DNA from 2 places in the Paenibacillus sp. OK060 genome. Region 1 is predicted to be linked to the other one. Evidence: predicted binding sites of a transcription regulator. Region 1 holds the regulator's gene; the other holds the start of a gene.

Region 1 (16,966 bases):
TAATCAGGACATAGTTAGGAATCAAGCCGCCACTGAAAAACATCGTGAACACGGCGAACATCGTCAAAAATTTTCGTCCCATCAATCTTTTCTTGGATAGGGCATAAGCGAAGATGGTCGTCATGAACATGGAAATCAAAGTTCCAACAACGGTATATATAATTGTGTTTTTATAGTTGGTCCAGAACATGCTGTCGCGAGAGATGGTCTTGTAGGTTTCTACATTAAATCCTCTTGGGATAATGCTTACCTTGCCTGAATTGATATAAGCCTCGCTACTGAAAGATTGGGCCACGACATTCAGAAACGGATAGAGCGTGATGAATACCACTAGCAGCAAAAAGATGGCATTGAAAACTTTAAATACTTTGTATGATTTTGATTCCAGCATATTGCTCCTCCTTTACCACAAGCTTCGTTGTGTCAGTCTGCGTGAAATGGCATTAACCGAGAATACCAGGATCAGTCCAATAATGGATTCGAACAAACCAATGGCGGTAGCATAGCTGAAATTGCTGGACTGCAAACCTACCCGGTACAAATAAGTAGAAATCACGTCAGATGTCTCGTAGATCAGCGGATTGTAAAGGAGCAAGATTTTCTCAAATCCAACCGCGAGGAAATTACCCATATTCAAAATCAGCAATGTAACGATCGTTGGCAAAATGCCCGGTATGGTTATATGGAGGGTTTGCTTCCAACGGTTCGCACCATCGATCCGTGCAGCCTCATACAAAGAATCATCAATTGTTGTCAATGCAGCTAAATATAGAATGGCTCCCCACCCCATACCTTGCCAAACCTCAGAGGTGATATAGATTGTTCTGAACCATTCCGCACGCTGCATGAAAGGAATGCTGTCACCAGTAAAGAATGAAACCATTCCGTTAATGGAGCCATTAACTGCCGTTAATTGCAGAATCATTCCGGCAACGATGACGATGGACAAGAAGTGCGGAAGATAAGATGCGGTCTGCACAAACTTTTTGAAACGTTTGCTTTTCACCTCATTCAGCAGCAATGCAAAAATAATCGGAACTGGGAAGGTGAAAAGTAACGCAAGTCCACCAAGCATAAGTGTGTTCCCAAATACTTTCCAAAAGGTTGGGTCTTGAATGAACATCTGAAAATACCTGAATCCAACCCACGTCTCTCCAAAAATACTTCCTCCCGGTACAAATCGTCTAAATGCGATTACATTACCGAGCATGGGCCCATATTTGAAAATAATAAGATAGATAATAGGAAGAATTAACAGTGAGTACAGCTGCCAATCTTTGCGAAGCAGAGCTGTAACAGTTCTTAACCTGCTTTCTTTACGTAAAGATGTCATCGTTAGCGTGGTTTTAGCGGTTTCCGACTCCATATGTTATTTCACTCCGATCCTAAGCTTGATAAAATAAAAGCGTTTTCGATCAATTCTTATCATCTCTTCTTTTTGTAGAAGACAAGTAATCAGATGAACTTCACCCCCACCAGTAGAATAAAACAAAACAAATAATGTAAGCGATATCAATTATGGAGATCACTAGAGACACATATTGGTTAAGATGCTTACCCTCATTTTCTTACTAACCACTTCATGTTGTATTTCCAGAACTAAATGGTTACTTCGATTATGTAAAGCGCTTACAAACAATGTGAAAATTATAGCGAATAACTCCCGCTTCCACTTCATTCAAGTAAGTCAACAGATATTCGCTGCATTCATTCGCATACTAGTCATACTAGTATGTTAGTTATATTCTAAATCAGCAGTTCTATAATTTCAATAACTTTTAATAAAAAATTTCATCTTTTGTTATTACGGTATAGTTCAAGCTGTCCCAACACAAAAAAAACATTGTTAGGTTTTATGGATAAAATACATCTCATAAAACCTAACAATGTTTGAGTAGTACACTAAAAATACGATTTATGATGCACTCATTGAGAATTCAGCAATGATTCGTTCCAATTCGGATAAATGCTTGATTTGATGGTCAGGCACATACGATTCGGTATTCTCTTTATTCTCACGGTTAATCCAAACAGATTGAATACCTGCAGACAATGCTCCACGAATATCAGTCGTAAGCTTATCTCCAACCATCATACTCTCCTCAGGTTGCACTCCCAGCTTACTCAATGCGTGCTCGAAGATCGAAGGATCAGGTTTGCCTTTACCGAACGAACCCGAGATAATAATTTCGTCAAAAAAAGGAGCCAATTCAGGAACGCCGTCAAGCTTCTCTTGTTGTAAAGCAGGACAGCCGTTGGTTAAAAGCAAAAGCTTGAACTTCCCTTGTAGATGACTCAACGTTTCCATCGTTTCTTCATAGACATGGGGTCTTGATCTCCGCTCCGCCCCAAATTGTAAGGCGAGTTGTTCCGCCAGATCTTCACGATCAACCCCCAGCTTTAACAAGCCACGACGCCATGACTCTTTACGATATGCGGGTGCAAGCTGCTCCAACTGGCGAAACTCCGGCTGATCCCCACCCGTGAAGTTAGCCCAAAGACCTTCAAATGGGTTAATCCCAATCATTTTGGTAAACGAAAAAGTTTCATAAGACTCATACAGATTACGTGCCTCATTACGAACAGCTTCTTCAAGGTCTTCGGGTTTAACGCCCGTCTCTTGCGCTGCGATCAAGCAAGTCTCATGAAAGGCCTCTCGAACACTGCGCTCATCCCACAGTAAAGTATCATCTAGGTCGAAAAAAATCGCTTTTAACGCCATTTCGGTCATCTTCCCCTTTATGCAAAATTACTTTTTCTCGTATGTTTCCACGGTGATCTGATGTGCTTTGGCGAATTTTAGAAGACGTTCAGTAATTGCATCGGTATCATAACGATTCAGTAGTTTGGTAAATACCCATCTCTTACCTCGTGCATTATGCTCAATCACAACCGTACCTGGCTCAATTCTGAATTTCACGATATCGTCGACTCCAATTGAACGCTCACGGTTCCCTTTTGTCGTCAAAATCCGATTACTTCCTATTTTGACATAAGGACGACGGAGCATGAAGATGACTGCTAAAAATACATACAGCAACAAGGTCACCCAGTCCCAAGTGGTCATCGGAGCTTTGACAAGAAATGTACTCATAAAGAGGTACAGGAATGCTAGTCCGATCAGAAAAATAGGAAACAGAAGACTGCGTCCTTTAAATACGTCCTCACCTGGTGTGCCAAAAACCGGTTTACCGCTTTTTTTACGTTGCTGATTCAACTGCTTAGAATTTTTTCGAACCGTTCTCTCGAACGAACGCGACATGAGAATCCCCCTTAGATGTTCTTTGTATCGGCTTACATAACTGCAAACCAACATTTCCCCCTATAATTTGCAACCTCTAGATAACAGGAAAAAACCTAAATATCATAATGATATCATTAGGTTTCCTTAATGTTTGAGTTTGCCTTGGTGGCCTTGATCGTTCTCATCATCTACAATTTCAATCGTATCCAGTTGTTGTCTGAAATTGCTTCGAATGTTATTCAAATAGATTTCTCTAAGTTTGGCACGTTCAGCGAGCTCTTCCTCTGTCAATCCAGTGGATTTTTGCTTACGGGCCAATTCATTAATACGTGCTACCAGACTATCTATATCCAAGCTTGTCCCCTCCAAAAATACAAAGTCATATTAACTTTGACATGTTAAGGGCAGCTTGTCAAGCTGACACGCATTAGCGCGTGTGGATATGCAGCTTTAATCTGTGAATTGAGGCAGTATTAAGACTTGCCCCACCTGTATTGAAGTTGAATGAAGTTGATTCACTTTCTTGATTGCTTCTATATATACACGTGTATCCATTGTTTCAGGTTTGTGATCCAATGATATACTCCATAGCGTATCTCCTTGTGAAACTGCCATCTTCCCCCCAGGCAACAGATCGTTCTCATTGCCAGCGAACACAGTCAATACTGTACTACATCCAACCAGTATAATTAAGCTTACGATTATTAATTTCAAGACCCAAGTTGGGACATTACCTTTTGCAAAAACCTTTTTAAAATTCCTTATGTTAGTTTCAACCACTTCTGAATGCACCGGTTCGTAAATACTTTGATAAGTAGAATATCTCATTAAATATCGACCTCCAAACGTTTGTTCCTATCTGTTGAAATTAATATAACACGAACACATGTTTTGTACAATAACTTTTTAGAACAATTGTTCGCTTTTTTTTGTCGATACTACATTCTATTATCTTTCTTCTATTGTATTGGAATTGTCATTTGCAGTATTTGATTAGACCAAAAGAAAATTTTCATCTTAATTTGCAAAAAAACATTGATTTTATGGCATTTTATTTAGAACTTATGTTTGTACGAACGGAGGTTCTATGTTATAATTTTCCCAAACGTTACTAAAATGGGGTTGATACGGTATGTCGAAGATATCCAGCAGGCAACAGGCTATTCTGGAGTTTATACGCAATGAAGTCCGGTTGAAGGGGTATCCTCCTTCCGTACGCGAAATTGGTGAAGCCGTTGGGTTGGCTTCCAGCTCTACAGTACATGGACATCTGGATCGTTTGGAGAAGAAAGGTCTGATTAGACGTGACCCAACCAAACCAAGAGCCATTGAACTTCTCAGCCAGGAAGAGTCAGAGCATTCACATCAGTTTGCTCACAGCGTTGCTCGCATTCCTGTCGTGGGTAAAGTTACTGCAGGGGTTCCAATCACAGCAACAGAAAATATCGAAGATTACTTCCCTCTTCCTACGCATTATGTAGGCGAACAGAAAGTATTTATGCTTTCGGTCGTGGGAGACAGTATGGTTGAAGCAGGCATTGTTAACGGAGACTATGTTATCGTACGTCAGCAGCAAACTGCAGATAACGGCGATATCGTAGTAGCCATGACTGAAGACGATGAAGCAACGGTTAAAACGTTCTACAAAGAGAAAGATCATATTCGTCTTCAACCGGAAAACTCGACTTTTGAACCGTTGCGTTTGAAACACGTTAGCATCCTGGGCAAAGTCATTGGCCTTTTCCGTGATATTCATTAATATGTATTGAAGTTGTACAGAGCTCTCACAATAAGATACATAAAGAGGTTGTCCCGTTCAACGGGACAACCTCTTTTTTCTTATACAACTTATATTGTTCTACGTTAGTAGATTATTCGCTGCGTTTAAGAATGCTTTTATGATGAGAAAACACATCAAAACTCTGTTGACCATGGTAGGAACCCATTCCACTTTCTCCTACGCCGCCAAACGGAAGATAATGTGATGTCATATGAGACAATGTATCATTAATGCAACCACCACCAAAAGATACTTGATTCAGAACCTGATTCTGCAGATCCTCATCCTGAGTGAAGAGATATAATGCCAGTGGTTTTGGACGGCGAACAATCTCATCTAGCATGGGATTGAGGTCGGTATACTTAAATACAGGAAGAACTGGACCAAAGATCTCTTCTTGCATCACTGGGGATTTCCAATCCACTTCCCCCAGTACTGTTGGTTCAATGAGCAGCTGATCACGTTCAGAACGTCCACCGATCATTGCTTTGCCATCTTGGAGTAACACCGATAAACGATCAAAGTTACGTGCGTTGACAATGTGCGGGAAATCAGCATTTCTCATCACATCGTCTCCAAATTTATCCTGAATTTCTGCACCGATCAATTCCAATAATTTGTCATGTACTTCCTCGTGCACAAGCAAATAGTCTGGAGCGACACAGGTTTGCCCAGCATTCAGGAATTTACCGCGCACAATGCGCTGAGCTGCCAGCTTCAAATCTGCATCCTGGTGGACAATGACCGGACTCTTACCACCTAGTTCTAACGTAACTGGAGTCAAATGCTCAGCAGCTGCCTTCATAACAATGCGGCCAACACCTGTACTGCCTGTAAAGAAAATATAATCAAACTTTTCTTTCAACAATGCCGTACTCGTCTCGACTTCCCCTTCCATAACTGCCAGGTACTCACTAGGAAATATCTCATGAATCAAATCATAAGTCAGACGTGACACGGCTGGGGTTAATTCAGACGGCTTAATAATGGCACAGTTACCCGCAGCAATGGCTCCAATTAGAGGGCCGAAAGCCAGTTGGAACGGATAGTTCCAAGGTGCAATAATAAGAGCAACTCCATAAGGTTCAGGATAAATTAAGCTTGTTCCATCAGGTATAGCAGAATTTGTAGGCACAGGTTTTGGTGTAGCCCATTCCTCCAAATGTTCCAATGCAAAATCTAGTTCACCCAACACGATCCGAATCTCAGAGCCATAAGCCTCTGCTTCAGATTTATTTAGATCCGCACGAAGTGCGTCAAGAATACGTTGTTGATATTTCTCAATTCCCTGTCTTAATTGCTGAAGAGCACGAATACGGTACTCAATAGACTTAGTCTGACCTGTATAAAAAAATGTCCGCTGTTCGGCAACCAGTTGCTTCTCTTGTTCCATATTAACATCTCCAATTAATTGTCCAAAATTTAATTTCTAAAAACATAAATGAATTATAACGCAATTATATGAAACTATCAACATATAGATACTGTAAAAATAGAGCAAACAATTAAAACATACTCTCGCTTCAACGATATGATCATAATTTAATTAACCATTCTGGTTCTTATTGACTACATTAAAAGCCTTAACACTAATATGCCAAAACTTATGCTACGAATGCCAGCTTCCTCTTTACATTCTTATTCCAGTCCCCGTTTTAGTCCAACATGATGTATCCATCCTTCCAAATGGTGGGCACGTGTTCTGTCTATATTTTCTCTTACTGAATTTTTTCTTCATTATATACACTTTGAGTGAGGATACTTACTGACATCTCTTTATCAGAATAGGATTGACAAAAAAAGAGGTCATTGCTACAATGGCCCTCATATCTTAAGGAAGGATGATTCAGATGATTCGTCGTCTAAAAAAACTAAAGAATGTGGCTACCGCATCACGCTTCTAAGTTACTCAGAAATAAAACTTAGAAGCGAGGAAACTAAAATGAATATAAACCAATTTAATCACTGGTCTGAAATTAAGTATTTAAAAGATATTGTAACCAATCCATTAATCGAAGTTGGCGATTACTCCTATTACTCTGGTTATTACGATAACCATTCATCTTTTGAAGATGGATGCGTAAGATATTTATGGGGAGATGACAAATCGAGGAGCTTATTCAACCCCATTGAGGAATTTGGATGGCAAATAGATCGATTGATTATTGGTAATTATGTATGTATCGCAGCCGGTGTCGTTATTCTTATGGGAGGAAATAACAATCATCATGCGGAGTGGATCACTGTTTATCCTTTCGCTGATCAAATTTGCCATTCCTTCTCACCCAAGGGAGATACCATTATAGAAAGCGATGCATGGATCGGCATGAATGCAATGATTATGCCTGGTGTCACCATTGGTGAAGGTGCGATTGTTGCAGCAGGCTCAGTTGTAACAAAAGATGTCGCCCCTTACACGATAGTTGGTGGAAATCCTACAAAAGAAGTTAGAAAGCGTTTCTCAGAAGAAGAAATCATGAAGTTAAAAGAAATGCGCTGGTTTGATTGGAAGAGAGAATCGATAGAAGCAGTCACTCACTTGCTTTCGAACTCTTCAATTAACAAGTTATATGAGCATTATTTATTAGAAATTAAGGACTGAGCTCCTATAGACATAAAGCTAGGTAGAATAATATTCTACCTAGCTTTTTTTATATCTCCTTGCCCACAGAAAAGAAAAACCCCTCAGCGCTAGATCGCCAAGGGATTCAGCTATTAGTACAACGTGATATATTGATCGCGTTCCCATTGGTGGACTTGTGTACGATACATGTCCCACTCAATTTCTTTCAGCTCGTAGAAGTGAGCCAGGGCGTGGTCGCCAAGAGCATCACAGATAACTTCGCTGCGGATCAATTCATTCAATGCTTCTTTCAGGTCAGCCGGCAAGCTTGGAATGCCTTCTTCCACACGCTCTTCTTCTGACATGATGTAGATGTTACGGTCAATCGGAGCAGGTAAGGAAAGCTCACGTTTGATTCCGTCCAGACCTGCTTTCAATAAAACAGCCAAAGCCAAGTATGGGTTAGCAGCCGGATCCGGATTACGAACCTCAACACGTGTACTCAGACCACGGGAAGCTGGAATACGGATCATTGGACTACGGTTACTAGCAGACCAAGCTACATAACAAGGTGCTTCGTAACCTGGTACAAGACGTTTGTATGAGTTCACAGTTGGGTTCGTAATTGCTGCAAACGCACGCGCATGCTTCAAAGTTCCAGCCATGAAGTGACGTGCAGTTTTGCTCAGACCCAGTTCGTCCGACTCGTCTACGAATGCGTTCACTTTGCCTTGGAACAAGGATTGGTTACAGTGCATACCGGAACCGTTCATACCAAACAGCGGTTTCGGCATAAAGGTAGCATGTAGACCATGCTGACGTGCAATCGTTTTAACAACGAGTTTGAACGTTTGGATCTGGTCTGCTGCTTTTAGAGCATCAGCATATTTAAAGTCGATCTCATGCTGACCTGGAGCTACCTCATGGTGGGAAGCTTCGATCTCAAAGCCCATTTCTTCAAGTGTGATAACAATGTCACGACGACAGTTTTCACCAAGATCCGTAGGCGCTAGGTCGAAATATCCACCTTGGTCATTCAGTTCGTTAGTCGGGTTTCCTTTTTCGTCTGTTTTGAACAAGAAGAACTCTGGTTCAGGACCGACGTTGAAAGAAGTGAATCCCATTTCTTCTGCTTCTTTCAGGTTTCGTTTCAAGATGCCACGCGGATCTCCTGGAAACGGATTACCATCCGGAAGATATACGTCGCAAATCAGTCGAGCAACACGGTTCTCGGCTACCCAAGGGAAAATCAGCCATGAATCGAGATCCGGATAGAGGTACATGTCGGATTCTTCAATACGCACATAACCTTCAATGGAAGAACCATCAAACATCATTTTATTGTCCAGAGCCTTAGTAAGCTGGCTCACAGGGATCTCAACGTTTTTGATTGCTCCAAGCAAATCGGTAAATTGCAAACGAATGAATCGTACATTTTCTTCTTTTGAGATACGTAGTATGTCTTCTTTAGTAAAACTCACGATACCCTCTCCCTTTCTTCTCTGCGTATTTGGCTTGCCTGTTATATTTGTACATTAGAATATTGCATGGGTCAAGGAGTCCTCCTACCCAAAAGCAGGATTTCCCCTGACTTACGAGGTTATACGAACTTATTTTTTATTAAAGAAACGGGAAAGCTCTCCCTGGATGAGAGATACTTGTCCAGGTCTCTTACCTGACACCAGTTGTTGTTTAAGCAGACGGTGTAGTTGGGAGTCCGATAGTTCTCTACGTTTCACTTCCGTATCAGCTGTAATAACAGTCGCTTCTTCTGACTCTTTAGATACAGGATTCATCACTTGTTTAATGCCTGCGATGTTAACTCCTTTTTCAATCAGAGCCTTGATTTCCAGCAATCGTTCTACGTCATTGAAAGAGAACAAACGCTGATTACCTGACGTTCTCGCAGGAACAATCAAACTGTGCTGCTCATAATAACGAATCTGACGCGCGGACAGATCCGTAAGTTTCATTACAATACCTATCGGGAATAAGGCCATATTTCTGCGAATTTCGTCACCCATCATTCATCAACCTTCCAGTCATCTATTCTTCACTCTATTGTACATTTAGTTATTACTAAGTGTCAATGATGTGTTAGATAAACTCACAATAATTTGCGTTCTTTCATGGTCTGTAATGACATCAAAACGCCATATTTAACATGAGAGTACGTTAAACCGCCCTGCATATAGCCAATAAAAGGCTCACGGATAGGCGCATCTGCCGACAATTCAAGGCTCCCACCCTGTATAAACGTACCTGCCGCCATGATGACAGGGTGCTCGTAACCCGGCATGTCCCAAGGTTCAGGAACTACATGGCTATCTACTGCAGCAGCCCGCTGTATCCCTTGTACAAAGGCAATTAAATGCTCGGCCGAACTGAATTGAACAGCCTGAATCAGATCTGTACGCATCTCGTTCCATGCCGGTTTGGTTACAAATCCGGATGCAGCAAACATCGCCGCAGCGAATGTGCTCCCTTTAACGGCCTGTCCTACAATTGTCGGAGCCATGTAAAGTCCTTGGTAGATGCCACGAGTTGTTCCCAACATCGCGCCAACCTCACCGCCAATTCCAGGAGCAGTCAAACGATAGGCAGCCAATTGCACGTACTTTTCCTTCCCGCATATGTATCCACCGGTTTCCGCTAGACCTCCACCGGGATTTTTAATCAGTGAACCTGCCATCAGGTCTACCCCGATTTCAGTTGGTTCACGTTCCTCCGTGAATTCACCATAACAGTTATCCACAAATATGATGACATCTTCCTTGATCGCCTTTACACGTGTAACCATATCAGCGATTTCTTCAATACAGAAGGAAGATCTCCAATCATATCCTCTGGAGCGTTGAATACCAATGACTTTTGTCGCTGCATTGATACTTTTCTCTACCGCCGCCCAATCTACTCCGCCATCTTCTAACAGAGCCGTCTCTTGATAGCCAATTCCGAAATCCCGTAATGATCCTGTTCCATCACCAGGCTTGCCAATGACTTTATGCAATGTGTCATAGGGCTTACCCGTAATGTACAACAACTCGTCACCTGGACGAAGTACACCGAACAAAGCTGTAGCAATAGTATGTGTACCTGATGCAAAATGGGGACGCACCAGTGCCGCCTCTGCACCAAACACATCGGCATACACTTCATCAAGCACCTCACGCCCGCGATCGTTATAAGCGTACCCCGTTGAACCCGCAAAGTGAAAATCACTGACTTTTCTACGCTGAAAAGCATTGATTACTTTCCATTGGTTATGATCGGTGATCCGGTCAATCTGTTGCAATTGCCCCTCAATCTGACGTTCAACCTGTCGTTGAAGTTCAATAATCTCTGAATCAAAGCTTGCCATCTTGCTTCATTCCCCTTCATAGCACGAATCTGACGTCAAACATCAATTATCGTGTCAACTTATCATACAAATATGTCATCGATGTTACAGTTGTATGAAATCTTCAAGTAAATAACCGAATTTCTCATATTCGCCTTTTTGCAGTTCCACTTCATAAATTACATCATTATCTTCAAATGTGGTCTCAACAACATCGCCTATTTTGTAAAGTACAGATGTAAGATCGCCACGCTCAGCCGGAATACGGAACCGTTTGGTAGCGCCAGTCAATTCAGCCTGGATAAGCTCACGAATTTTCAGCAAGTCATCTGCATCTAGAGCGCTCACTTTGATATGTTCTTTATCCAAAGGAAGCATCTCAATCTGCTCCGGTGTACAAGCATCCTTTTTGTTATACAATACCAATTGAGGCTTGTCCCCTGAACCCAGTTGCTGCAAAATCGTGTGTACAGTTCTCATCTGGTCTTCACGCATTGCAGATGATGCATCGACCACATGTAATATAAGGTCCGCTTCATTCACTTCCTCCAGCGTTGCCCGGAAAGCCGCAATCAGATCATGAGGAAGGTTTTGTATAAACCCAACCGTATCTGTGAGTACGATTTCTTTACCACTTGGCAGTTCCATCGTCCGTGAGGTTGGATCCAGTGTGGCAAACAGCTGGTCTTGAATATACACATCTGCGGCCGTTAATTGTTTAAGCAAGGTGGATTTACCCGCATTCGTATAACCTACAAGGGCTACCTGAACGATCCCCGTCTTCTTGCGACGTTCCCGGTGCAGCTTGCGATGACGTGTCACTTCTTCCAAATGACGCTTCAAGTCATCTATGCGGCCACGAATATGTCGACGATCCGTCTCCAGTTTACTTTCACCTGGACCCCGCGTTCCAATTCCGCCACCAAGTCTGGACAAATTCTTTCCGTGACCCGACAAACGTGGTAACAAATAGCTCAACTGAGCCAACTCAACCTGGATAATACCTTCTCTTGTGTTGGCGCGCTGCGCAAAGATATCCAAAATCAGCTGGGTGCGGTCAATAATTTTGAGATCCAACGCTTCTTCCAGGTTACGAACTTGAGCACCGGACAGCTCCTGGTCAAAAATAGCTGTTGTTGCTCCCATTTCCTCAGCCACTGCACGAAGTTCTTCCACTTTCCCCTTACCAATGAACCATTTGGTGTCCCGGGTTTTCAGGTTCTGTGACAATACACTCAGCACTTCCACGCCTGCCGTCTCGGCCAGTTTTACCAACTCCTCAAGGGAGTACTCCGGGTTAATACCCGAACGTTTGACCTCATCGGTAACCAGACTCACCAACACGGCGCGATCCTTCTTCACCATATCTGTATCATGTGTTCCATTTGTCATCGTGTATATTCACTCCTTCTATTACGTTTCCGCATATATTCTGTGCCACCATGGTTCCATGGCATGCTTTAAGCCGAACCGGTTAACCCGGCCGGCTGCGTTAAAAATTATATTATCGCTTACTTTTGCTCAAACTTCAAATCCTCTGTGCGGATGGTCATCAGCTCTAGTTTTCCCGGATTTCCCTGGGTATACTGTTCCAATAGTCGAACTGCCTGATGGCGAATCGATCGTTCAATGGCATTTCGGACATATCGGGCATTGCTGAACGCATGAAGAGATTCATTTTTTTCCTGAAGCAGATGCTGCTTTAGTTTGAGTATGGTCTGTGGCATGAGAATATAGTCACGTTCCTTAGCCATAATCTCGGAGATTTGAATCAATTGATCAATGCTATAGTCCGGAAATTCAACCTGGATCGGAAAACGGGAAGGTAATCCGGGATTCGTCTGCAGAAAAAAATCAATCTCTTCCGAGTATCCCGCCAAGATGAGGATAAATTGATTCTTATTATCTTCCATTGACTTCACAAGTGTGTCGATAGCTTCCTTCCCAAAATCCTTCTCGCCCCCGCGAGCCAGACTGTACGCCTCATCAATAAATAAGATTCCACCCAATGCCTTTTTGACCAAATCCCTCGTTTTTTGTGCCGTATGCCCGATGTATTCCCCGACCAAGTCTGCACGTTCCACTTCAATCAAATGACCCTTACTCAATACACCCATCTTCTGAAACAGCTTCGCAACGATTCGTGCTACCGTTGTTTTTCCGGTTCCCGGATTGCCTTTGAAAATCATATGATACACGTGCGCCCCACTTATCAGTCCAGCTTCGGTACGCATTTGGGCAATCTGTAAGAAAGCATAGATTTCAAATACTAAATCCTTGATATTTTCGAGTCCAACCAGCTGCTCCAATTCACCTTGAATCTCCTGAAAATGCGCATGTTTGGCTAATCCTTTTGCCGCTTGTATTGCCGTCTCTTCTTCTTTGACCAGCATCTGAGGTTCCTGGTTACGCAAAACAACATTAATTTGTCTGGATGGTCTGCCTCCCGGTTGCCCTCCTGCAGCCATGACCCGTCCGTTCATTCGCCATCACCTCTATTTTATCGGGCTGAACTCTCCTGATTATTAATGTATTCTATCAGGTGCTCTAATATTAGAAGGATGGCGAAGAATTCTGCGACTTTTCCATGACTTAAATCTGAATATTTTTTCTGAACTCCCCATTCTCAAACAAGGATTGTCTATGCTTCAAAGACAGTTGGAAATAAGGAAACACATGAGCATCAATGGCATGCAACAATTCCTTGGCTGTCCGGTTCGCCAGATCATAATCCCCCGTCGTAATGTGCTTACGTGAAAGAGCATCTTCAAGTTCATCTTCGTCCAGCAAAAATATTTCTCCATCCTTCAGGACAACGACATCCAGATACAGATCATCAAACCACGGAACACCTTGATCGGTTATGCCCTGGCTGCGGCATGTATCAATGTACCATTCAACAATTCGCTCCTGATCGTCAAACATGGCCGTAACAACAAAGTGCTCGCCTTTCGGATAATACTGCAACCAGGAATAACCTTTATCCGCAATGCAGAAGGTGCTTCCTCCATAGGTTTTCCACAAAGGCTCTTTCAAATCTTGTATTGTATACAACGTAATGTAACCAGTAAAAATTTTGGATTGAACGAACCGGCATGTAAATTGTCGGTTCGTAATCCGGCGCCAGTTCGCGCGGTCCCCGAATTTCCGTTTCATACGAACCCCTCTTTGCCGACCACAGGTCCGTGACCTGCTGATATTGGTGAACAGCGAATAACGTCCGCATTACCGATTCCACAAGTGCCTGAATCCGCTTTGCACAACGTATTACGAATAGTTACAGCTTACCATATTTAAGTTATACACTCAAAATCAAGCTTTGCCCCATCTATTAGAGAGTTATGGTTCCACTCCAATGGTTATACAAACCAAAAAACCTGCTTCCCCAATATGAGGGAGCAGGTTTTAGGTTGTAATGATTTAATGCGCCTTATTCTTGTTAACCGCCAGTTCCAGTTTGAGAATCTGTCGGTGCATTCGTTTCTCCATTGTTGCCGTTGTTTCCACTATCTGGTGGCGTGACCACTTCGCCCGGTGTCGTCACAGATCCATCATTGGAACCCTCACCCGTACCTCCAGGTTCTGTTGTTCCCTGTCCAGGCGGTGTGTTTCCTTCTCCGGTCTGTCCGTTCCCTTGACCTGTCCCGCCGTTGTTTCCATTATTGCCGTTACCATTGTTGCCATTTTCATTTCCGTTGCCATTGTTACCCTCAGAACTTCCATTCCCCGGCGAACCGTTGTCTGGATTTTCTGTTCCAGGCTGTTCTGTGCCCGGTTCCGTCCCTGGCTCCGTGCCCGTATCTGGCTGTTCCGGTTCCAATTCCTCCGCTTCAATCATCAGCGATATGATGTTGGACGGATCAGTCTCCAGTCCCGTAGCTGAATCAACAGCTGTCACATAGTATTCGTAGGTGAGACCCGGGAGTGCACCTAGATCCTGCGCACTGGTCGAACCAACCGCATCTAATAGATGGGTGAACTGTCCCTCAGATGTCTCTTTTCTGTAAATCCGATACTGTGTCGAGGAATCTCCTGTTGCAGTCCAATTCAACGATACAGTTTGCGTAGATGAATCATACGCACCATTCAAACCACTCACTGAAAGTGTTGGTTTCTCTGGTTCTTTCTCCGGTGGAGGTGTCTGGGCTCCTGCTGGAGCTTTGAAGTCCTTCACAGGAACTCCTTTTAACGCATCCCCCATAACTTTGGCAAAGAACGCCGCTGATAGCTTACTGCTATTCTTAAGCATATGGGTTGCATCAGGATTGTCGTAACCCATCCATACTGCAGCAGTCCATTCCGGCGTGTATCCGACGAACCAAACATCACGGTTGGCACTGTTGCCGGAGATACCACTTTGAACAGTTCCCGTCTTACCAGCAACTGGTCGATCCAGACGTGCTGAACGACCTGTACCGTCATTCACAACATTTTGCAGCATCTTAGTCAGGGAATAAGCATTTTGCTCACTCATGACACGTGTTGTTTCCGATTTATCGTGTTTATAGGTCGTTTTCCCCGCGCTATCCTTAATTTCCTTAATGGAATACGCCTGCTGGTACTCACCGAGATTGGCGAATGCACTATAGGCTTGCGCCATTTCCAGTGTATTCGTACCTTTGCTAAGACCACCCAGTGCAATCGCCAGGTTTTTGTCTTCATCCGTAAGTTGGATACCTACGCTTTTTGCAAACTGAACACCTGTATTCACACCAATTTTGTTTAGGAGCCATACTGCCGGGATATTCTCCGATTTTGTAATGGCATCCGTCATACTAATGGTTGAAGAATAACCATGCAAGTTACCCGGACAGTAATTCCCGAAGCATTGCTTTTCATTACTGAGAGCTGAGTTTGCATTGTAATTACCTGATTCAAGAGCCGGTGCATAAGTCACAATCGGTTTAAATGCCGATCCAGGCTGTCTGCGGCTCTGTGTTACCCGGCTGTAGCCTTTTGTTTGATAATCCCGTCCGCCCATCAAGGCGACGAGACTGCCATTTTCATGGTTCATAATTACCATGGAACCTTGAACTGGCTGATCGTCTTTACTTGACTCAAACAAACTGTCATCCGAGAAAGCACTTTCCATGGCTGTTTGAGCCTGAGCATCCATCGTCGTGTAAATTTTGTACCCGCCGATATTCAGATCATCCTCCGTTTTACCAGTCACTTTTTCCGCTTCACGAAGAACATAGTCGATAAAGGCTTGATACTTTTGATCTTTCTCAGGCGGTGTATAGTCATAGTCTACTTCTTTGGCTTCATCCATTTCCGCCTTGGTGATGTAACCTTGCTCGTACATCAGCTGCAATACCACAGCACGTCGTGCCTTGGAATCGTTGGGATTGCTCAGCGGGTTATAGGCAGAAGGCCCTTTAGGCATCGCTGCCAATGTGGCAATTTGCCAGATCTTCAACTCATTAAGGTCAGACACTCCAAAATAAAATTCAGACGCAGCCTTAATTCCATAACGCTGATGACCGAAGAAAATCCGGTTCAGATACATCGTCAGAATTTCGTCTTTTGAGTACTTGCGCTCCAATGCCATTGCAATGGAAACCTCTGTCGCTTTACGGAAGAAGGTCTTGTCACGGGACAAGAACATATTTTTCGCAAGCTGCTGAGTCAGCGTACTGCCACCCTCCACCATGGAGCGGGCCATGACGTCTTTAACCGCTGCACGTCCGATGGACCAGATATCCACGCCCTGATGCTCGTAGAATCGTTTGTCCTCCGTAGCAACAAAAGCTTCCTTTACTAGATCCGGAATATCTTCTTCATTGACCGGCTCCAGCTTTTGAATGGACAACTCGCCCATTAACTGTCCGTTACGATCATATACTTTTGAAGTTTCATTGATTGTTGTTTTGTCCTTGTTGGCTTTGAGCAGATTTTCCCCACTCACCATAATAAATAAATATCCACCCAGTGCACAAAATATGGCGATTGCCATGGTGAAAAACAGTGTCCATCCAACGCGTTTACCCGTAATTTTTTTCTTTTTAGAGGTCTTTGGCTTCGCTTTTTTGGTTGACT
Region 2 (16,966 bases), on a different contig from region 1:
CAGCAGAACCACATGGGTCAGCTTATGAGCTGCCACACGTCCAATACCCGATTCACGCTTACTACCAAAGGAGAGGCGTTCGTATCCCGAACCTCTGTGTGTTTGCGAGGACCACGCAAAATAAGGCAGCAACGCAAAGGCTCCCAAACCAAAAGACAGCAACACAAAAGGCCACGCCGGTACACGAGATCCTCTCGCTTTCCCTGACCTTCTTAACAGCAGGCAAGCGAAAATAGCCGGATAAATCCCAAGCCACGAAAATACCGTTAGTAGCCAAGGTTCTTTGCTTTGCAGTGTGACCAGCTCTTTAAACACAGGGTCACTCCCAAGAGGCTGCCCAGGTACCCAAATCCAGGCGTACGCAATGAAAGCCAGCCAGGTCAGTGCCAAAATCCATTTCATGGTTGCACCTCCTCTTTCATTCATCCCCGGCAGATACGCAATTGAAACAGCCATAGAAACAGATCCTGTCGAAAGGTAAGCTCGGAAAGATGCAGTATTTGACGTCTCCTGCGCTTTCCCGAGAAATAACTGCTTCATTTCCCTGTAAACCTGCGTCCGTTGAAGGTATAGTATACCGCAGTTCAAGGACTGTCTGTCCATGATGTTTCACACACCATCCATTCGTCATGCGGGACAATCAGCAAGAAAGAAGAAACCAAAAAGGCATAACCCGGTCTACGTCCTTCCGGTTATGCCCCTTTATTTGATTTATTCTTCGGTGGATTGCACGTGCTCAGCAATGAGCTTCTGCTTCATATTCCAGGCCGCAGGGCTGATATTTACGCGGTAAATCTCAGGATTGAGTTTCCGCAGATATTCCGGCCAGAAGAGATCCATCTGCTCGCGGTGATAACTTCGAATTTCATCCAGGGTAGGCAGCTCATACACTTTGCGCCCATTCACAAAGATCGGTTCCAGCATATTTACTGCTTCGTAGCGGGTTACCGTCTTTTTCAGATAAGGGTGTAGCGGGTTGAACAGCTTGAGCGGCCCGCCCTGTAGCGGCTGCTCTTCTCCTGGATAGCAGATATAATCTGCAATCGCCTTGCCATGTTTCGGATCAATGATCCGGAAGACTTCTTTTTTACCTGGTGTGGAGACTTTTTCGGGATTGGCCGAAATTTTGATCGTAGGCAGCATGGCACCATCCACTTCACGCTCCACCAATTTATACACGCCACCCAAAGAAGGTTGGTCGGAAGCGGTAATTAGTTGTGTGCCCACTCCCCATGTATCGATGCGAGCTCCTTGCGCCTTAAGGTTGAAAATTGTATTTTCATCCAGATCGTTGGAAGCTACAATCTTCACGTAATCCAGTCCGGCGTCGTCCAGCATCTGCCGAGCTTGAATGGATAGATACGCAAGGTCCCCGCTATCCAGACGAATGGCGTTCATCTTTTTGCCCTGGCTCTCCAGCTTCTTGGCGGTCTTGATTGCATGGGGTACACCACTGTTCAATGTATCAAAAGTATCGACCAGCAGTGTCACTTGATCTGGCAGCACTTTGGCATAGACGTCAAACGCCTCCTGCTCACTCATAAAACTCTGCACCCAGGAATGGGCATGTGTCCCTGCTGTCGGAATTCCAAATCGCTCTCCAGCCAGCATATTAGACGTTGCATGGAATCCTGCCACATACGAGGCACGCGCCCCCCAAATGGCCGCATCCGCTTCCTGGGCACGTCGTGTTCCGAATTCGAGCAACGTGTCCTGACTTGCCACCTGTTTGATCCGGGAAGCCTTCGTTGCAATTAACGTCTGATAATTCATGAAGTTAAGTATCGCCGTCTCCACCAGTTGTGTCTCCATAATGGAGCCTTCTACCCGAATGAGCGGTTCATCAGGGAAAACGAGCGCCCCTTCCTTCATGGAATGAATCGTCCCCTGAAATGAAAACTGGAGCAACTCTTCCAGAAAGACCGGATCGTAATTTTCCTCTTGTTTAGATAAATATTTGATGTCCTCCATCGTAAACCGAAGCTGGCTGATATAATTCACAATGCGTTCCAATCCGGCAAATACGGCATATCCGTTGCCAAAAGGAAGCTTGCGGAAATAGGCTTCAAACACCGCTTTCCGTTTGTGAGTTCCATTCACCCAGTGGGCGTACATCATATTGATTTGATATTTATCCGTATGTAAAGCCAGGCTAGTCGTCTGCATTTGTCTCATCCTCTCTGACTTCCGCTTGTGTCGGCAGGTCTAGCCTTGCAGACACGGGTCAACATGTGGAGACTCATTGCTCATGATTCATGATTCTGGTTACGTACCATTGCATAAGTCTCCGGTTTATTCCTATTCACCATATTCCCCAGCAACATAACACTTGTTCAACAGGATATGATGGATATAATCACAGGTTGGTTTACTGGTTCAAGCCTGCGAGAACGGTATCGCTCGCTTTGACCACCTGGGCCCCAAGACTGGAACGAAAATGTCCAAGCGCCCAATCATGTCCCGCTTGATTGAAGCTCGCCACGGCGTCTTCATATACCGTTATGTGAAAACCTTTATTATAAGCATCCACTGCCGTGTGCAGTACGCAAATATCCGTACATACACCGATCAGTGCAATGTCTGTTATTCCACGTTCACGCAGGCGCAGCTCCAGATCTGTACCGCAGAATGCGCTGTATCTTGTTTTATCCATCCATCGAATCTGAGATTCCCGTTCTTCCATAACCTGGGCTAGACGACCATAAAGCTGTCTTCCCTCCGTACCTCTAATGTTATGGGGCGGAAAAAGGGCCGTTTCCGGATGGTAAGGATCATTCTCTTCATGCAAGTCCACGGCCATAACAACCTCATGCTTGTTATTGCAATAAGCCTCCGTTATTGCTGCAATCGTCTCCTCAATCTCCACAGCAGGCTGGCCTACAGGCAACGAACCTGTCACAAAATCACGTGTAAAATCGATTACAATCAGTGCTTTCATCGTCCACACTCCCTTTTTGAGAATAGGTTGATCCTGATTCAATCCATCATGATTCGCTTGCGAATTAAGTATAGATGGAAAGACGAGGTACAAGCTCCGTAAAACGGTATAGCTGGGCCGGACGCTGTGAATATTGATTGGAGCTTAGCAGGTTGCCCTCCTCATCCCGAACCTCTTCCACAATGCCTTTGCGGCTGCGTGTAGAAGTGATCTTCCGAATGAAATTCGGTTCTTCAAAGTCAGGTACAACACTCTGAATCACTTGGTATAACTCGCTTAGTGTAAAATCACGAGGCAGGAACTGTCGTGCAATCGTCGTTTCCAGCATTTGCTGTTGAATACGCCGGTACGCATCTTCTATAATCGTCCGGTGATCAAAGGCAAGCTCGAGCTCTTGCAAAGCTTCCTGAATCGTAAATAATCCAACATCCTCAGCATCATCTGCCGCCTGACGGTGTTCCAACATCCATTCCTCTACCAGTGCAAAAAACGCATGTGAGATAATCCATCCTCTGGGGTCACGCCCAGGCTGACTATATACATTCAAGTACTCCAGATGTCCGCCGTCCACACCTGTCTCTTCCATCAACTCGCGCTTTGCAGCACCATAGATGGATTCATTTTCCTGACAAAATCCACCGGGCAACGCCCATCTCCCCGCAAAAGGCCATCCTTTGCGTTTGATCAGCATGACCTTCAACTCCCGGATTGGGAGTGTCTTGGTTACCGTCTTGCGTTCCCGCTTGGTCAAGGTAAACATGACGATATCCGCAGGAACACCATCGGGTGTACGATATTTCTTGGAACTATAGGCACGTGCTGCCTGTTCATCGCTTTCAGCATTGAATTGTTCGTAGTTTTCGCTCATGGGCACCACCGACTATTCTCATTTTGATATTTTCATTATGACATAATAATATCTTTTGTCAACCTTGAGATTCCGTGTTTTGCGCTTTTACTCGCGCTATACGGAATGTAGCTGTTGCCATACATCCCAACGTTCCAGATGCATCCCGTACCTCAGATTGTGCCGTCACACTACGCCCCGCTTGATGAAGGATCGTTGATGTCACGATTAATTCCCCTTGTTTCATAGGTGCCAAGAAATGAACATTCAGATTGGTGGTCACACAACTGTCTACTGCCATTGCCGCTGTAGCTACCATGCCCATCGCCTGATCCATCAGGGACGTCAGCACTCCACCATGAATAATCCCCATGGAGTTGGTGTGATGTTCGCCCGCTGTCAGCGCGATCTGTACTTCTTCTCCGTCACCTTTAATAAACCGACAACCGAGAAAGCCCCAAAATCTTCCGTTTCCTTCTGCAACCATTTTGTCCAAAATACCCATATTGATTTCCCCTTTAGTGCACTTTAAGTATAAAGCCCATGATGTATGTTGTTGATGATTTTACCAGCATTGGTTCTTTTCGTAGTTGATCTAAAGTGCTTCGTTATTATATTAAGCCTGCTCTTACGGAACAGGTCTTATCCAGTGAAGTTGTCTTGATCAGGCCACCACACAAAATAACCCCACCACGTGGAGTCTGAGATGATCAAAAAAGGCGCGGACTGCGTCCGCACCCTTCCGTTCACTTACCCGCAGCTGGTCGGAGGTGAATCCGTACCTGCCTCCACGTTCACTTTCTCGGAGACGGTATCCCGAATTACAGAAATAACAAGCTGAAGCAAATAATTGATATCGCTTTGACTTTGCTGAAATTCCGTAACGAGTGGAATGCCGTCCAACTCTGCCTGCAGATCCTCAATTTCCTGTTCAATTTTGCTGACCATGTCTGCATTTTTGAAGCTTTCAAAAGCAACGATTTCCTTTTGTTTCTTCTTGATCGTTGCAATCAATTGTTGGATGCGCTCATGATCGCGAATTTTGGACTCAGCCTGTTGGAACTGTTTAACTTCCTCGCTCGTTCCAAGCATATCAGCCAATTCTTTGGCTTTTCCCATAATGTCGTCGCGTATAACCAGATTGCGCGTATCGTAGGTAGGCATTCCATAAGGGTTGTACTGCACTTCTTCCTGCGCCACTCGAAATCGCTCCATTCTATGAGATGATATAAGATGAAATACTCGATGTTGCACTAAGCTTAGTTAACTGCTTGAGTGACCGCTGCGGTTACGGATCGTTCTTTCGATCGCTGTTGTCTCCAAATTTTTCTGATTGTAATAGTCTGTGGATAAAATTTGGAGACAAAGGCGAACGCTTCGCTTCTACAGAATCGATTCCGTCACCTTCGCTACGCTGGGCCGTAACCCGCCAAGTGCAAAAAGACATTCATCTTATTAGGTTTGTGTATTACTGATTGGCGGCTACTGGCTCTGAGAGCAGGTTGCCCCGAATATAGAAAGTCATTGGATCGGTGATTTCTACATGTACAAAAGTACCGATCAATTCTTTAGGTCCTTCAAAGTGCACCAGCTTGTTGCTGCGTGTACGTCCTGCCAGAACATTGGAATTCCGTTTGCTCTCACCTTCGACCAGCACTTCAACAACCTTGCCGCGCTGCTTTTCATTGCTGCTATGGCTGTATGCGTTGATCGTCTCGTTCAAGCGTTTCAAACGTTCCTTCTTCACGTCCATCGGCACGTTATCCTCCATCACCGCAGCAGGTGTACCTTCACGCGGAGAGTAGATGAATGTGTAGGCAAAATCGTAGCCAACTTCCTTGACCAGTGACAGCGTATCTTCGAACTGCTCTTCCGTCTCCCCCGGGAAACCAACGATAATATCAGTGGTTAACACGACATCTGGAATTGCAGTTTTAATTTTGTCAGCAAGCTTCAGGTAGTGTTCCCGACTGTACTTGCGGCTCATACGTTTCAGCACTTCCGTGCTACCAGACTGCACAGGCAGATGGATATGTTCCACCAGGTTCCCGCCCTTCGCAAGCACCTCAATCAGATGATCATCGAAGTCACGTGGATGACTGGTTGTAAACCGAACCCGTGGAATATCGATTTTGCGGATATCATCCATCAGGTCACCGAAGCTATACTTCAGATCCGTGAAGTCTTTGCCATAAGCATTAACGTTCTGGCCGAGCAGCGTGATTTCCTTGAAGCCTTGTCTTGCCAGTTCACGAACTTCGGCAATAACATCTTCTGGACGTCGACTGCGCTCTTTCCCCCGTGTGAACGGGACGATGCAATATGTACAGAACTTGTCGCAACCATACATAATGTTCACCCAGCCGCGCATGCCCTCACGTTTTTTCGGTAGGTTCTCAATGATGTCGCCTTCCTTGGACCATACCTCAACAACCATTTCTTTACTGAACAGCGCTTCTTGAATCAGGTGTGGCAGCCGATGTACGTTGTGTGTACCAAAAATCATATCCACAAAACCATGCTTCTGCATGATCCGGTTCACGACGCCTTCTTCCTGCGACATACAGCCACACACACCCAGTAACAAACCTGGACGTTCGGTTTTCAGGGTTTTCAGATGGCCCAGCTCACCAAACACTTTATCTTCCGCATTTTCTCGAATCGCACATGTGTTTAACAGAATGATATCTGCCTCTTTGCGATCCTCGGTAGCCTGATAGCCCATCGATTCAAGCAATCCTTTGATGGTCTCCGAATCATGTTCGTTCATCTGGCATCCATACGTATATACGATATAGTGTTTGCCTTTCCCCACGTTTTTCAGTTCCTCGGGTACGGCTGTTTCGTAAAGCACCTGGACGTCTTCCTTGCCCCGTTGTTTCTCCTGACGATGATTAGGTTCGGATTTGATGTTAATCTCCCGGCCCCGGATTCTTATCTTTTTGCTGAATTCATCTTGCGAAATTACTTTGGCATCGGAGAAATCAAAATATTGGGAGTAATCCTTTTTTGAGTCTTTAGCCATTTCCTTCGGTCACTCCTTACAGCCTCTATTAATAAAAAATCGTTATTTCATCTTGTTTCACGTGATTTGCACGCTTTATACATCAAAAGAGCATTACAGCAAATTATAACATGAATTGGGCTGTAGTTCCACATCCAAAGCCGCTGCCCCTTCGCCTATCCCGAAATCTGCGCAGGTCTGCTAAACAGCCCGAAAATACACAAAAACCTGAGCTATCCCAGGTCGAATGTAGCGACGCGTGGATATACTCAGGTTTATACGTTCATTCAAACCGCCAAGATCACGGCTGAAGATTGTTCCATGTGATTAGTCGATGATTTCAGCAGTATCGCCGTTACGAGCGCCAGCTGCATTAGCTTCATCCGTATCAATATGCATGTCCAGTGCAAAGGAATCCGATACACGAGCCAGTACATTTTCCAGTACCAGACCACGATCTCCACCCAGACGAACTTTCAGCAATTGTTTGTCCTCAATGCCCCATTTAGCAGCATCAGAAGTATGGAAGTGGATATGACGAGCAGCAACGATAACACCTTTATCGATTGTAACTTCGCCAGCAGGTCCTTTAATCGTAATACCTGGAGTACCTTCGATGCTTCCGGATTCACGAACAGGTGCCTTAACACCAATAGCGAAAGAATCTGTCATCGAGATTTCCAGTTGTGTTTCCGGACGAACAGGTCCAAGGATACGCACTTTATCAAACTGTCCTTTCGAACCAATAACCGCTACTGTTTCGTTAGCAGCATATTGTCCTGGTTGGGACAGAGGTTTAAACTCGGTCAATTCGTAGCCTTTACCAAACAAAATTTCAACGTGCTCTTGAGATACATGAATGTGACGGGCAGATACGCCCACAGGTACAGTTTTGCTCATTGTGAATTTCACTCCTTGTTTATCTATGGCCTGTAGCCAGGCTCTTAACAATCCTATGGTATTATACCCCTTTTTGAAGTGAAATGAAAACGAACTGCTGAAAATTCATGAAATACACTTATTTTGCAATCATTAATCCCCTGCATTTGGTAAATCCATCTGAACATGGACGGCTATTCCTTTCAGCTCGTTTTCTTCAGGGGACCAACGGTATCATGATTTACCATGTTCCACCTTCAAATTTTCCCTTGGAAAATTTTCTCCTAAATAACTCATCGCATTGCCCCACATCCAACCATGAACGAGTGATTCGTCGTAGTGCTTGAGCAGCGTATCTATCAGCTTTGGATACTGCCCGGTATGTTCAAGGTCATGGATATACGTAGCAATTCCGTCAAAATCAGACCCCATCATCAGATGATGCTCCCCTCCCAGAGAACATATCTGCTCAATATGAGGCAATAGATCTTCAATACATACTTCGCCTTCCTGCTTCACAAACCACGGTACAAACGTCAGCCCAATACGCCCTTCCCGGGCAATAATGGCCCGTATCTGCTCATCCTTCAGATTACGCACATGCGGGCATATGGCATAACTGTTGGAATGCGAAGCGATAAAAGGACGTTCACTAAGGTCAGCAAGTTCCCAGAAACCTTTCTCGGTCAGATGTGATACATCCAGCAGCATGCCGATTTGGTTACACAGTTGAACCAGCTCTCTGCCCTTCTCCGTAAGTCCCGCCCCACGTTTCTCCAGTACACCATCAGCTGCCCAATTGGCATAGTTCCAGGTAAGGCCAACGATCCGCACACCCATTTGATAACACAACTCAAGATAAAAGAGATTGCCCTCCAGTCCATCGACACCTTCAAGTGTAAGTAGTCCCCATGGTCTGTCCGTTTGCCCGATCTGCGTAAGCTGTTCTCGCCATAACAATGTATTCGTGCCTTCAGCTCGTTCTTTGGTTATCTCCACTCGCTTGCGGTACGTGTCCAACTGGCCCATCACATGTTCAAACTTTCCTCTGCCAAGCACTTCGGGCAAATAGATTGCAAAGGCCTGCAAACCAATGTTACCTTCTCTCATACGTTCCAGATTCACATCCAGCTGTGAAGCATTTTCAAATGAATGGCTAGGGTTCATCAGCATTTTACTCAAAGCATCACAATGAAAATCGGCTACTCGCCAGTTGTGCATCACAATCTCTCCTTCTAAACGGTTATGTTATGGAATAAAACGCAAAAAAACCTGTCTACTTCGTAAACAGGTTCAATGCATAAACGCATGTATTATCTGGGCTCCACAATCAGCTTAATGGCCGTTCGGTCCTCGCCGTCGATCACAATGTCTGTAAAAGCTGGAATACAAATCAAGTCAACTCCGCTTGGTGCTACAAATCCCCGGGCTATCGCTACCGCTTTAATGGCTTGGTTCAGTGCTCCCGCTCCAATTGCCTGCAGTTCAGCATTTCCACGTTCACGAAGAACACCTGCAAGAGCGCCGGCTACGGAATTGGGATTGGACTTTGCTGAAACTTTTAATACTTCCATGGTAAGTACCTCCCTGGGAATGTTGAATGTTTGTTTCCACTTACTAGATGTTATTCGCGGGAGGCAAAAAAATTCCTTCTTTTTAGACGGGTTTCCCTGCAAATTGGGACAATACCCCTATTCCATGCGCCACTCGTCCTCCATCAGACGAATTTTCTCAATGCGTGTTGCAGCACCTGTGGCTTCATCGATCTCCACAAATACACCGTGGAAATGCCATTTGCCATCATCCACAACAAATCGTACCGGAAGCTGGGTGTAGAACTTGCGAAGCACCGCTTCACGCTCCATGCCCAATATGCCGTCACGCGGCCCTACCATACCCGCATCGGTTAAATAAGCTGTTCCTCCTGGCAAAATACGATCATCGTTGCTCTGCACATGTGTATGTGTACCTACGACCAGCGACGCACGTCCATCCAGATGCCAGCCCATAGCAATCTTCTCAGACGTTGCTTCAGCATGCATATCGACCAGAATGCATTTGTGGTCTTGACGCAGTTCATCCACAATTTCATCGGCAACGCGGAATGGACAATCTAGAGCAGGCAGGAATGTCCGGCCTTGCAGGTTGACAATCGCCAGCTCCTTGCCTTCTCCTTTGACTACGGTGTATCCTCTGCCTGGTGTTCCCGGCGGAAAGTTCGCAGGACGAATCATACGTGGCTCATCATCTATAAAATCAAATATGTCCTTATTGTCCCAGGTATGGTTACCAAGGGTGATGCCATGCACACCCCAGTTGAAAAACTCATTTGCAATTGCCCCGGTGATTCCACGGCCTGCCGCTGCATTTTCCCCATTAACAATGACCACATGTGGCTTATACTTCGTTTTGAGGTAGGGAAGGTTTTCCTTCAATGCCTTACGCCCCACGTTCCCCACAATATCACCAATAAACAAAACTTTCATTTTACTGCCTCCTTAATCCCTACCAAGCGCAGCCTACTTCAAAGCATCCGAAACTTCGCAGGACCTCTATCTCTTGCTCACCATTTTTTTTATTAAACGCCTTTTAACAAGCTATCAAAAGGAAAAGTGGCCCACTACTGCGGCCACTTTTCCGTAATGCTCTATTTTGCGTATTCAACCGCACGGGTTTCCCGGATGACGGTGACTTTGATGTGACCCGGATAATCAAGTTCGTTCTCGATCATCTTCGTGATGTCACGCGCGAGGCGGAAGGCTTCAGCATCGTCGATTTTCTCAGGCTGTACCATAACGCGAACTTCGCGTCCGGCCTGGATGGCATACGATTTCTCGACACCTTCGAACGATTCCGAAATCTCTTCCAGCTTCTCCAGTCGTTTGATATACGTTTCCAGCGTTTCGCGGCGTGCGCCTGGTCTTGCTGCGGAGAGCGCATCTGCTGCGCCAACCAACATGGCAATAACCGAAGTCGCTTCGCAATCCCCGTGATGGGACGCGATACTGTTGATTACAACCGGATGTTCTTTGTATTTCTTCGCTAGTTCCACGCCGATTTCGACGTGTGATCCTTCCACTTCGTGATCCAGCGCTTTACCGATGTCATGCAATAGACCTGCACGTCTTGCTAAGGTTACGTCTTCTCCGAGTTCGCCGGCCATCAATCCAGCCAGATAAGCGACTTCCATCGAATGTTTCAAGACGTTTTGACCGTAGCTTGTACGGAACTTCAACCGGCCCAGAATTTTAATCAAGTCCGGATGCAGACCATGCACGCCCACTTCAAAGGTAGCTTGCTCACCGTATTCACGGATACGCTCATCCACTTCTTTGCGGGATTTCTCCACCATCTCTTCAATCCGTGCCGGGTGAATACGTCCATCAGCCACCAGTTTTTCGAGGGCAGTACGGGCGATTTCACGGCGAATCGGGTCAAAGCCCGACAGAATAACAGCTTCTGGCGTATCATCGATAATGAGGTCAATCCCTGTAAGGGTTTCAAGCGCACGGATGTTACGTCCTTCACGACCGATAATCCGGCCTTTCATTTCTTCATTTGGCAAAGTAACAACGGATACCGTTGTTTCCGCCACGTGGTCAGCCGCACAACGTTGGATAGCGAGTGTAATAATCTCGCGGGACTTTTTGTCCGCTTCTTCCTTCGCTTGCTGTTCAATGTCCTTGATCATTTGAGCCGTCTCATGACGAACTTCCTGTTCTACGTTGGACAGTATGATACTGCGTGCGTCTTCCATAGTGAGGTTGGATATGCGCTCCAGCTCCGTCACCTGGTTTTTGTAGATCATCTCGATCTGCTGCTGTGTCTCATCAATTCGTTTCTCTTTGTTAGCCACTTGCTCTTCTTTACGTTCGAGTGATTCCAATTTTTTATCCAGCGACTCTTCTTTTTGCAACAATCGTCTTTCTTGTCGTTGAATTTCGTTCCGACGTTCACGAGTGTCTTTTTCAGCTTCGGCGCGAATGCGATGGATTTCATCCTTCGCTTCCAGCACCGTTTCTTTCTTCAGTGCCTCTGCCTCTTTCTTCGCGTTCTCCACGATTTGTACGGCAGCTTCTTCCGCACTGGAGATCTTAGCTTCTGCAAGAGATTTGCGAATAAAATATCCTACTCCGAACCCAATGAATAGCGCGGCTGCAACGAGAGCGATCGTGATTGCAGGATTCATACTGTTCACCTCCTCGTTGGTTCCTCCAAGGCATTCCTTGGGTCAATTTGCAGTTTTCAAACCTTACATATTTTTGGGAATAACGAATACTCACGGCGATCCCCCGCCGATTTTCATTTCAAGTGTACATGTTGCCACGTACTATTCACCGTCTCTGGCGAACCCATAATCATGAATGGTATAAATCTTAAAAAACAGAAACCGCTTTTTTGGAAGGAAAAAGGGTTGTCCATTTCTTACAGACTCATGTCCATTTTAGTATTTGACGAAAGAAATTGTCAAGAGAATGCAGTATAGTGAGTCCAGTCTGCTAATCCCATAACAACGCTTCGTCTTCTTCGGGGTCTTTAACCTCGTCTTCTTCAATTAAACAATTCACGACCCGACGCACCATATCCATGGAAAAACCTCGTCGCATCAAGAAGGGAAGCGTTTTACGTTTCTTCTCCTGGATGTCTCCTTTGACCTGATTCCATTTTTTGCGTCCGGCGGTTAGAGCCGTCTCAAATTCCGCATCTGTACTTACACCTTCCAGCGCTTCAGCAATCAGATTATTGGCAATGCCCTTCTGACGCAGCTCTTGCCTTATCCACAGTTTTCCCTTCCGCTGGCCCTCCATACGCTGACGAGTCCATTCCTTCGCAAACAGTTCGTCATCGACCAAATTCTCACGCTCAAGCCGATCCAGGGCCTCTTCAATCAACGGTGCAGCAAACTCTTTCTGACGAAGCTTCTGACTTAATTCGTGGCGTGTCCGAGGTTTATGCTCCAGATATCGCAAAGACTGCACATACGCCCGCTGTCGCTCGTCAGCTACGATGATATCTTCCAAGTCTTTTTTCAGAAACGTATTTCCCCGGGTCATCCGATATTTAATCATTACATCTTCAAGCACCGTAATTGAATATAAACCAAAGGTAATTCGGTAACGAGCTTCCCTGCTCTTCGTTCGTTCAACTCGTGTAATGGTAAGTTCTTCGTTATCCGGGAATTGGGAGATTCCCTCCAGCTCGGCTTCTTCATATAAATCATCTTCATGTTGATCCATTTCGGTCTCCCCTTCCATGTCATTTTGTGTGTCTGAACTGCACGGCCTAACTGACAAGTGCATAGCAAAAAAAAAGACTCCTCGAATACATCTCCGACGGAGATAACACAGCTACACTGAATACGTTTAGCGTAACTTCACAGAGACATCAGACGCTAATACAAAAGGCCGGAAACAATATCCGGCCTCTCCCTAATAGTAAACGTGCCAACAGCCTCTGCCCATTCGGACAGAGGCTGTTGGACAGCGCGAGCGCACACACCATACCCCAAGCTAGATCGAGCAAGCTCAATCAGACAAGCTTTGGGAGTTCAGAGGGCAAGGCCCTCTAGGGCCCTTCCTACAAGGGAGGCTTACTCGTTAATTTCAAATAGTTCTTGTTCTTCTGCTGCTTCTTTTTGTTGCTCTTCGCTAGTTGGCGCAGGAACTGCAGTAGTCAAGTTACTGGCTACACGAATTTTTTGTTCAATGATTTCAGCAATATCTTTATGCTCTTTCATGAACTGCTTCGCGTTCTCACGGCCTTGTCCTAAACGCTCGCCTTCGTATGAGTACCATGCACCACTTTTATTGACGATGTCCAGCTCAGTACCAATGTCAATGATACTGCCTTCTCTCGAAATACCCTCACCGTACATGATATCCACTTCCGCTTGTTTAAACGGAGGTGCTACTTTGTTTTTCACCACTTTAATACGCGTACGGTTACCAATCATGTCATTTCCTGATTTGATACTCTCAATACGGCGTACATCCAGACGTACCGTGGAATAAAATTTCAGGGCACGACCACCAGGTGTTGTTTCTGGGTTACCAAACATAACCCCGACTTTTTCACGAAGTTGGTTGATAAAGATCGCGATCGTTTTGGATTTACTGATTGCACCAGACAGTTTACGCAGTGCCTGAGACATCAGACGCGCTTGCAAACCGACATGGGAATCACCCATTTCGCCTTCGATTTCTGCTTTTGGTACCAATGCAGCCACAGAGTCAATAACGACAATGTCCACAGCACCACTACGTACAAGAGCTTCTGCAATTTCAAGCCCTTGCTCACCCGTATCTGGCTGAGACAGAAGCAATTCGTCAATGTTAACACCCAGTTTGCTGGCGTATTGTGGGTCAAGAGCATGCTCGGCATCGATAAATGCAGCTTGTCCACCCACTCTTTGTACTTCAGCGATAGCATGCAATGCTACGGTTGTTTTACCAGAAGATTCAGGTCCATATATTTCAACAATACGGCCTTTAGGCAAGCCGCCTGTTCCTAATGCAATATCCAAAGCCAAGGAACCACTGGGTATAATTTCCACATTCATGTGAGTCGACTCACCCAGTTTCATGATGGATCCTTTACCAAATTGCTTCTCTATTTGACGGAGCGCCATATCAAGCGCGGCACGACGGTCTGACAATAAGCTCACACCCTTTACTGTTTATAAGATAATGATACCTTGTTTTAACACGTTTGCCAAGCTTTTTTTCGAACATACATTCGTTTTTTTTGTAAAGGCCGAGGCGCCTCTTCCTCAAGGAAACTTTCCATTAAACAGAAAAAAGAACCGTAAACAAGGCTGTAAAGCCTGATTTTACGGTTCTTCCGTCTTCCTTTATTATACTTGCTTGCCTTGGCAAATGCAATCCGAGCTCTTAACTAGTCCATCTCCACAAGCTTGCGCCACAAACGGTAAAGAATCGCTTTCGCTGAACGAATCCGAACCGTCTCCCGATTGCCATTAATGCGCAGTTCATGAATTTCTGTCTCTTTACCACGCTCTGCCAGAGCGATGAAGACAAGACCTGGCGGTTTGCGTTCGGAATAACCAGGTCCCGCTACACCTGTCACTGACAGACCGAAGTCGGCATCCCCAATCATTCGAATCTGCTCTGCCAGCACTTTGGCCACTTCCGGACTCACTGCGCCCGGTGCATCTTCACCTTCCAGATAGGAATGCGGCACATGGAGCAGCTTCTCTTTAATTTCATTGGAGTAACATACAATTCCGCCCTTAAGCATCGACGCACTGCCAGGAACTGATGTCAGACTTTGCATGACGAGCCCTCCTGTACAGCTCTCAGCCGCGCTAAGAGTCAGACCCATATCAGACATCATCGTTACAATTGTGTACTCTATAGGCACATCCTCGTTCGCGTAGAGATGCTCTGGCAATCGTTCCCGAATCTGAACTTCCATTGCATCCAGCTTCAGCTTTGCCTCATTCTCACTTGGAGCCTTTGTAGATACACGTACCGTAACTTCTCCCTCACTTGCATAAGGAGCAATGGTAGGATCTGTCTGTGTATCAATCAGATCAAGGAGTCGGTCTTCCAATGCCGATTCACCAATTCCTGCAAACTTCAGCATTTTCGAGTAGATCGGCATTTCTTCTGTCAGTACATGCTGGAACAACCAAGGCTTAACTTCCTGTTCAAACATAGGAATTAGCTCTTTCGGTGGTCCAGGCATCACTACATAATGCTTGCCATTGTCAGAAATCGCATTTCCTGCGGCAAGGCCTGTTTCGTTCGCCAGCGGTGTCCCGCCTTCTATAACGATTGCCTGACGACGATTGTTTTCGGTCATGTCTACATTACGATCTCGGAAGAAGCTCTCGATCTTGTCCATGGCCATTCGATCTATATGCAGCTTGCGGTTCAAGACTGCCGCGATCGCATCCTTGGTCAGGTCATCCTGTGTAGGACCGATGCCCCCAGAAAATAAAATGACGTCTGCACGACCCTGAGCGATGCGAATAGCGTCACTAAGTCGATTTAGATTATCACCAACCACCGTTTGGAAATATACATCTATCCCGATTGCAGCCAATTCACGGGATAGATATCGAGCATTGGTATTCACAATTTGTCCAAGCAACAATTCTGTGCCAACTGCAATGATTTCTGCCTTCATTCAGCATCCTCCTGTACACGTGGTGAGTGATCAAAGGGCAATAGGATAATTTCCTATTGCCCTTCGTACAAATGATTTCTTCATACTTACCCATTTAACCTCAAACGTTACGCTTTCGATAAATGAAGCAAATTTTTGTTTTTGATAAAGTAATCAATGCCTGACCAAATCGTAATAATCGCTGCAGCCCAAACGGCAATAACGTCCATGTGAATACCCGTGAATGAGAACGGGAAATTATTCAACAACAGCAGTACAATCGCCACAATTTGCACGACGGTTTTCAGTTTGCCCCAGGCACTTGCCGCAACAACCGAACCATCCAATAACGCAATCTGACGCAAGCCGGTAACCGCAAACTCACGACTAATAATGACCACAGCAATCCAGGAATCCAACTTGCCCATTTCCACAAGAGAAATTAGCACCGCAGTAACCAACAACTTGTCAGCCAGCGGATCAAGCAATTTCCCCAGGTTAGTGACCATATTATTTTTCCGCGCCAGATAGCCGTCAATTCCATCCGTGCTTGCTGCAATGATAAAAATGACAGCAGCAATCAACTGATTATACGGGAGCGATAAGCTTCCCAATTGCAACGGCTCTGGATAGAACGGAAAATCTACAAGCAGGAACACCATCAAAAAAGGGATTAAGCAAATTCGTGCAAGCGTAATCCGGTTGGGTAAATTCACAAGACGCCCTCCCTCTTATCCTCCATTACTCCAAACATTCATCTTAATCCCGTATTCATCATCCGGAACATGAAATTTACAGTTTCACTGTCAATCAGCACTAAAGTGCTCTCACTATGTAAAAACGCAAAAAATAAAGTCAACCGTTCAAACGCAAAACCGTTTTAAACGTTCCGGTGACTTTCAGAAGATGTACTGCTTTTCACAAAGTCAGCAAACGATGATGACTGGGCTTTGATGCTTATCTGCCAGCAATGCACACTTAGTATAATATACGCCAATTGCAGTGTCAAAAAACATACCTAGCTACAATGAGGAGATCTTACTTAAAGTTTGTATATTGCAGATCTAGAGGTAGATTGGCACCGTTCAACAACTGCATAACTGCCTGCAAATCATTCTTACTTTTACCTGTTACCCGGAGCTGATCTCCCTGAATCTGACTCTTCACT

What was found. The regulator LexA, encoded in region 1, represses DNA repair genes until DNA is damaged. The targets are predictions, from matches to a motif close to CGAACATATGTTCG.
Region 2: recA (recombinase RecA) is a predicted target of LexA. The motif match lies at 14,393-14,406, and genes of this name have one in related genera.

The regions. Positions count from the first base shown of each region.
Region 1 is NZ_FNFR01000002.1:678,671-695,636, forward strand. It holds gene BLS14_RS09275 (carbohydrate ABC transporter permease) at 1-391, opposite strand, end outside; gene BLS14_RS09280 (ABC transporter permease) at 404-1,333, opposite strand; gene BLS14_RS09285 (HAD family hydrolase) at 1,916-2,722, opposite strand; gene BLS14_RS09290 (hypothetical protein) at 2,750-3,262, opposite strand; gene BLS14_RS09295 (DUF896 domain-containing protein) at 3,389-3,598, opposite strand; gene BLS14_RS09300 (LysM peptidoglycan-binding domain-containing protein) at 3,695-4,072, opposite strand; gene lexA (transcriptional repressor LexA) at 4,377-5,003, shown strand; gene BLS14_RS09310 (aldehyde dehydrogenase) at 5,116-6,417, opposite strand; gene BLS14_RS09315 (CatB-related O-acetyltransferase) at 6,967-7,626, shown strand; gene glnA (type I glutamate--ammonia ligase) at 7,740-9,068, opposite strand; gene BLS14_RS09325 (MerR family transcriptional regulator) at 9,198-9,611, opposite strand; gene BLS14_RS09330 (methionine gamma-lyase family protein) at 9,695-10,948, opposite strand; gene hflX (GTPase HflX) at 11,033-12,319, opposite strand; gene BLS14_RS09340 (AAA family ATPase) at 12,439-13,410, opposite strand; gene BLS14_RS09345 (ribonuclease FAU-1 family protein) at 13,520-14,083, opposite strand; gene BLS14_RS09350 (penicillin-binding protein 1A) at 14,367-16,966, opposite strand, start outside.
Region 2 is NZ_FNFR01000001.1:405,785-422,750, reverse strand. It holds gene BLS14_RS01860 (hypothetical protein) at 1-402, opposite strand, end outside; gene BLS14_RS01855 (nicotinate phosphoribosyltransferase) at 712-2,166, opposite strand; gene BLS14_RS01850 (cysteine hydrolase family protein) at 2,369-2,938, opposite strand; gene BLS14_RS01845 (NUDIX hydrolase) at 3,003-3,806, opposite strand; gene BLS14_RS01840 (PaaI family thioesterase) at 3,865-4,290, opposite strand; gene BLS14_RS01835 (YlbF/YmcA family competence regulator) at 4,536-5,000, opposite strand; gene miaB (tRNA (N6-isopentenyl adenosine(37)-C2)-methylthiotransferase MiaB) at 5,254-6,810, opposite strand; gene pduL (phosphate propanoyltransferase) at 7,117-7,689, opposite strand; gene BLS14_RS01820 (dipeptidase) at 7,903-8,889, opposite strand; gene BLS14_RS01815 (stage V sporulation protein S) at 8,982-9,242, opposite strand; gene BLS14_RS01810 (TIGR00282 family metallophosphoesterase) at 9,360-10,154, opposite strand; gene rny (ribonuclease Y) at 10,316-11,857, opposite strand; gene BLS14_RS01800 (regulatory protein RecX) at 12,168-12,905, opposite strand; gene recA (recombinase RecA) at 13,259-14,323, opposite strand; gene BLS14_RS01790 (competence/damage-inducible protein A) at 14,563-15,819, opposite strand; gene pgsA (CDP-diacylglycerol--glycerol-3-phosphate 3-phosphatidyltransferase) at 15,927-16,514, opposite strand; gene BLS14_RS01780 (YajQ family cyclic di-GMP-binding protein) at 16,837-16,966, opposite strand, start outside.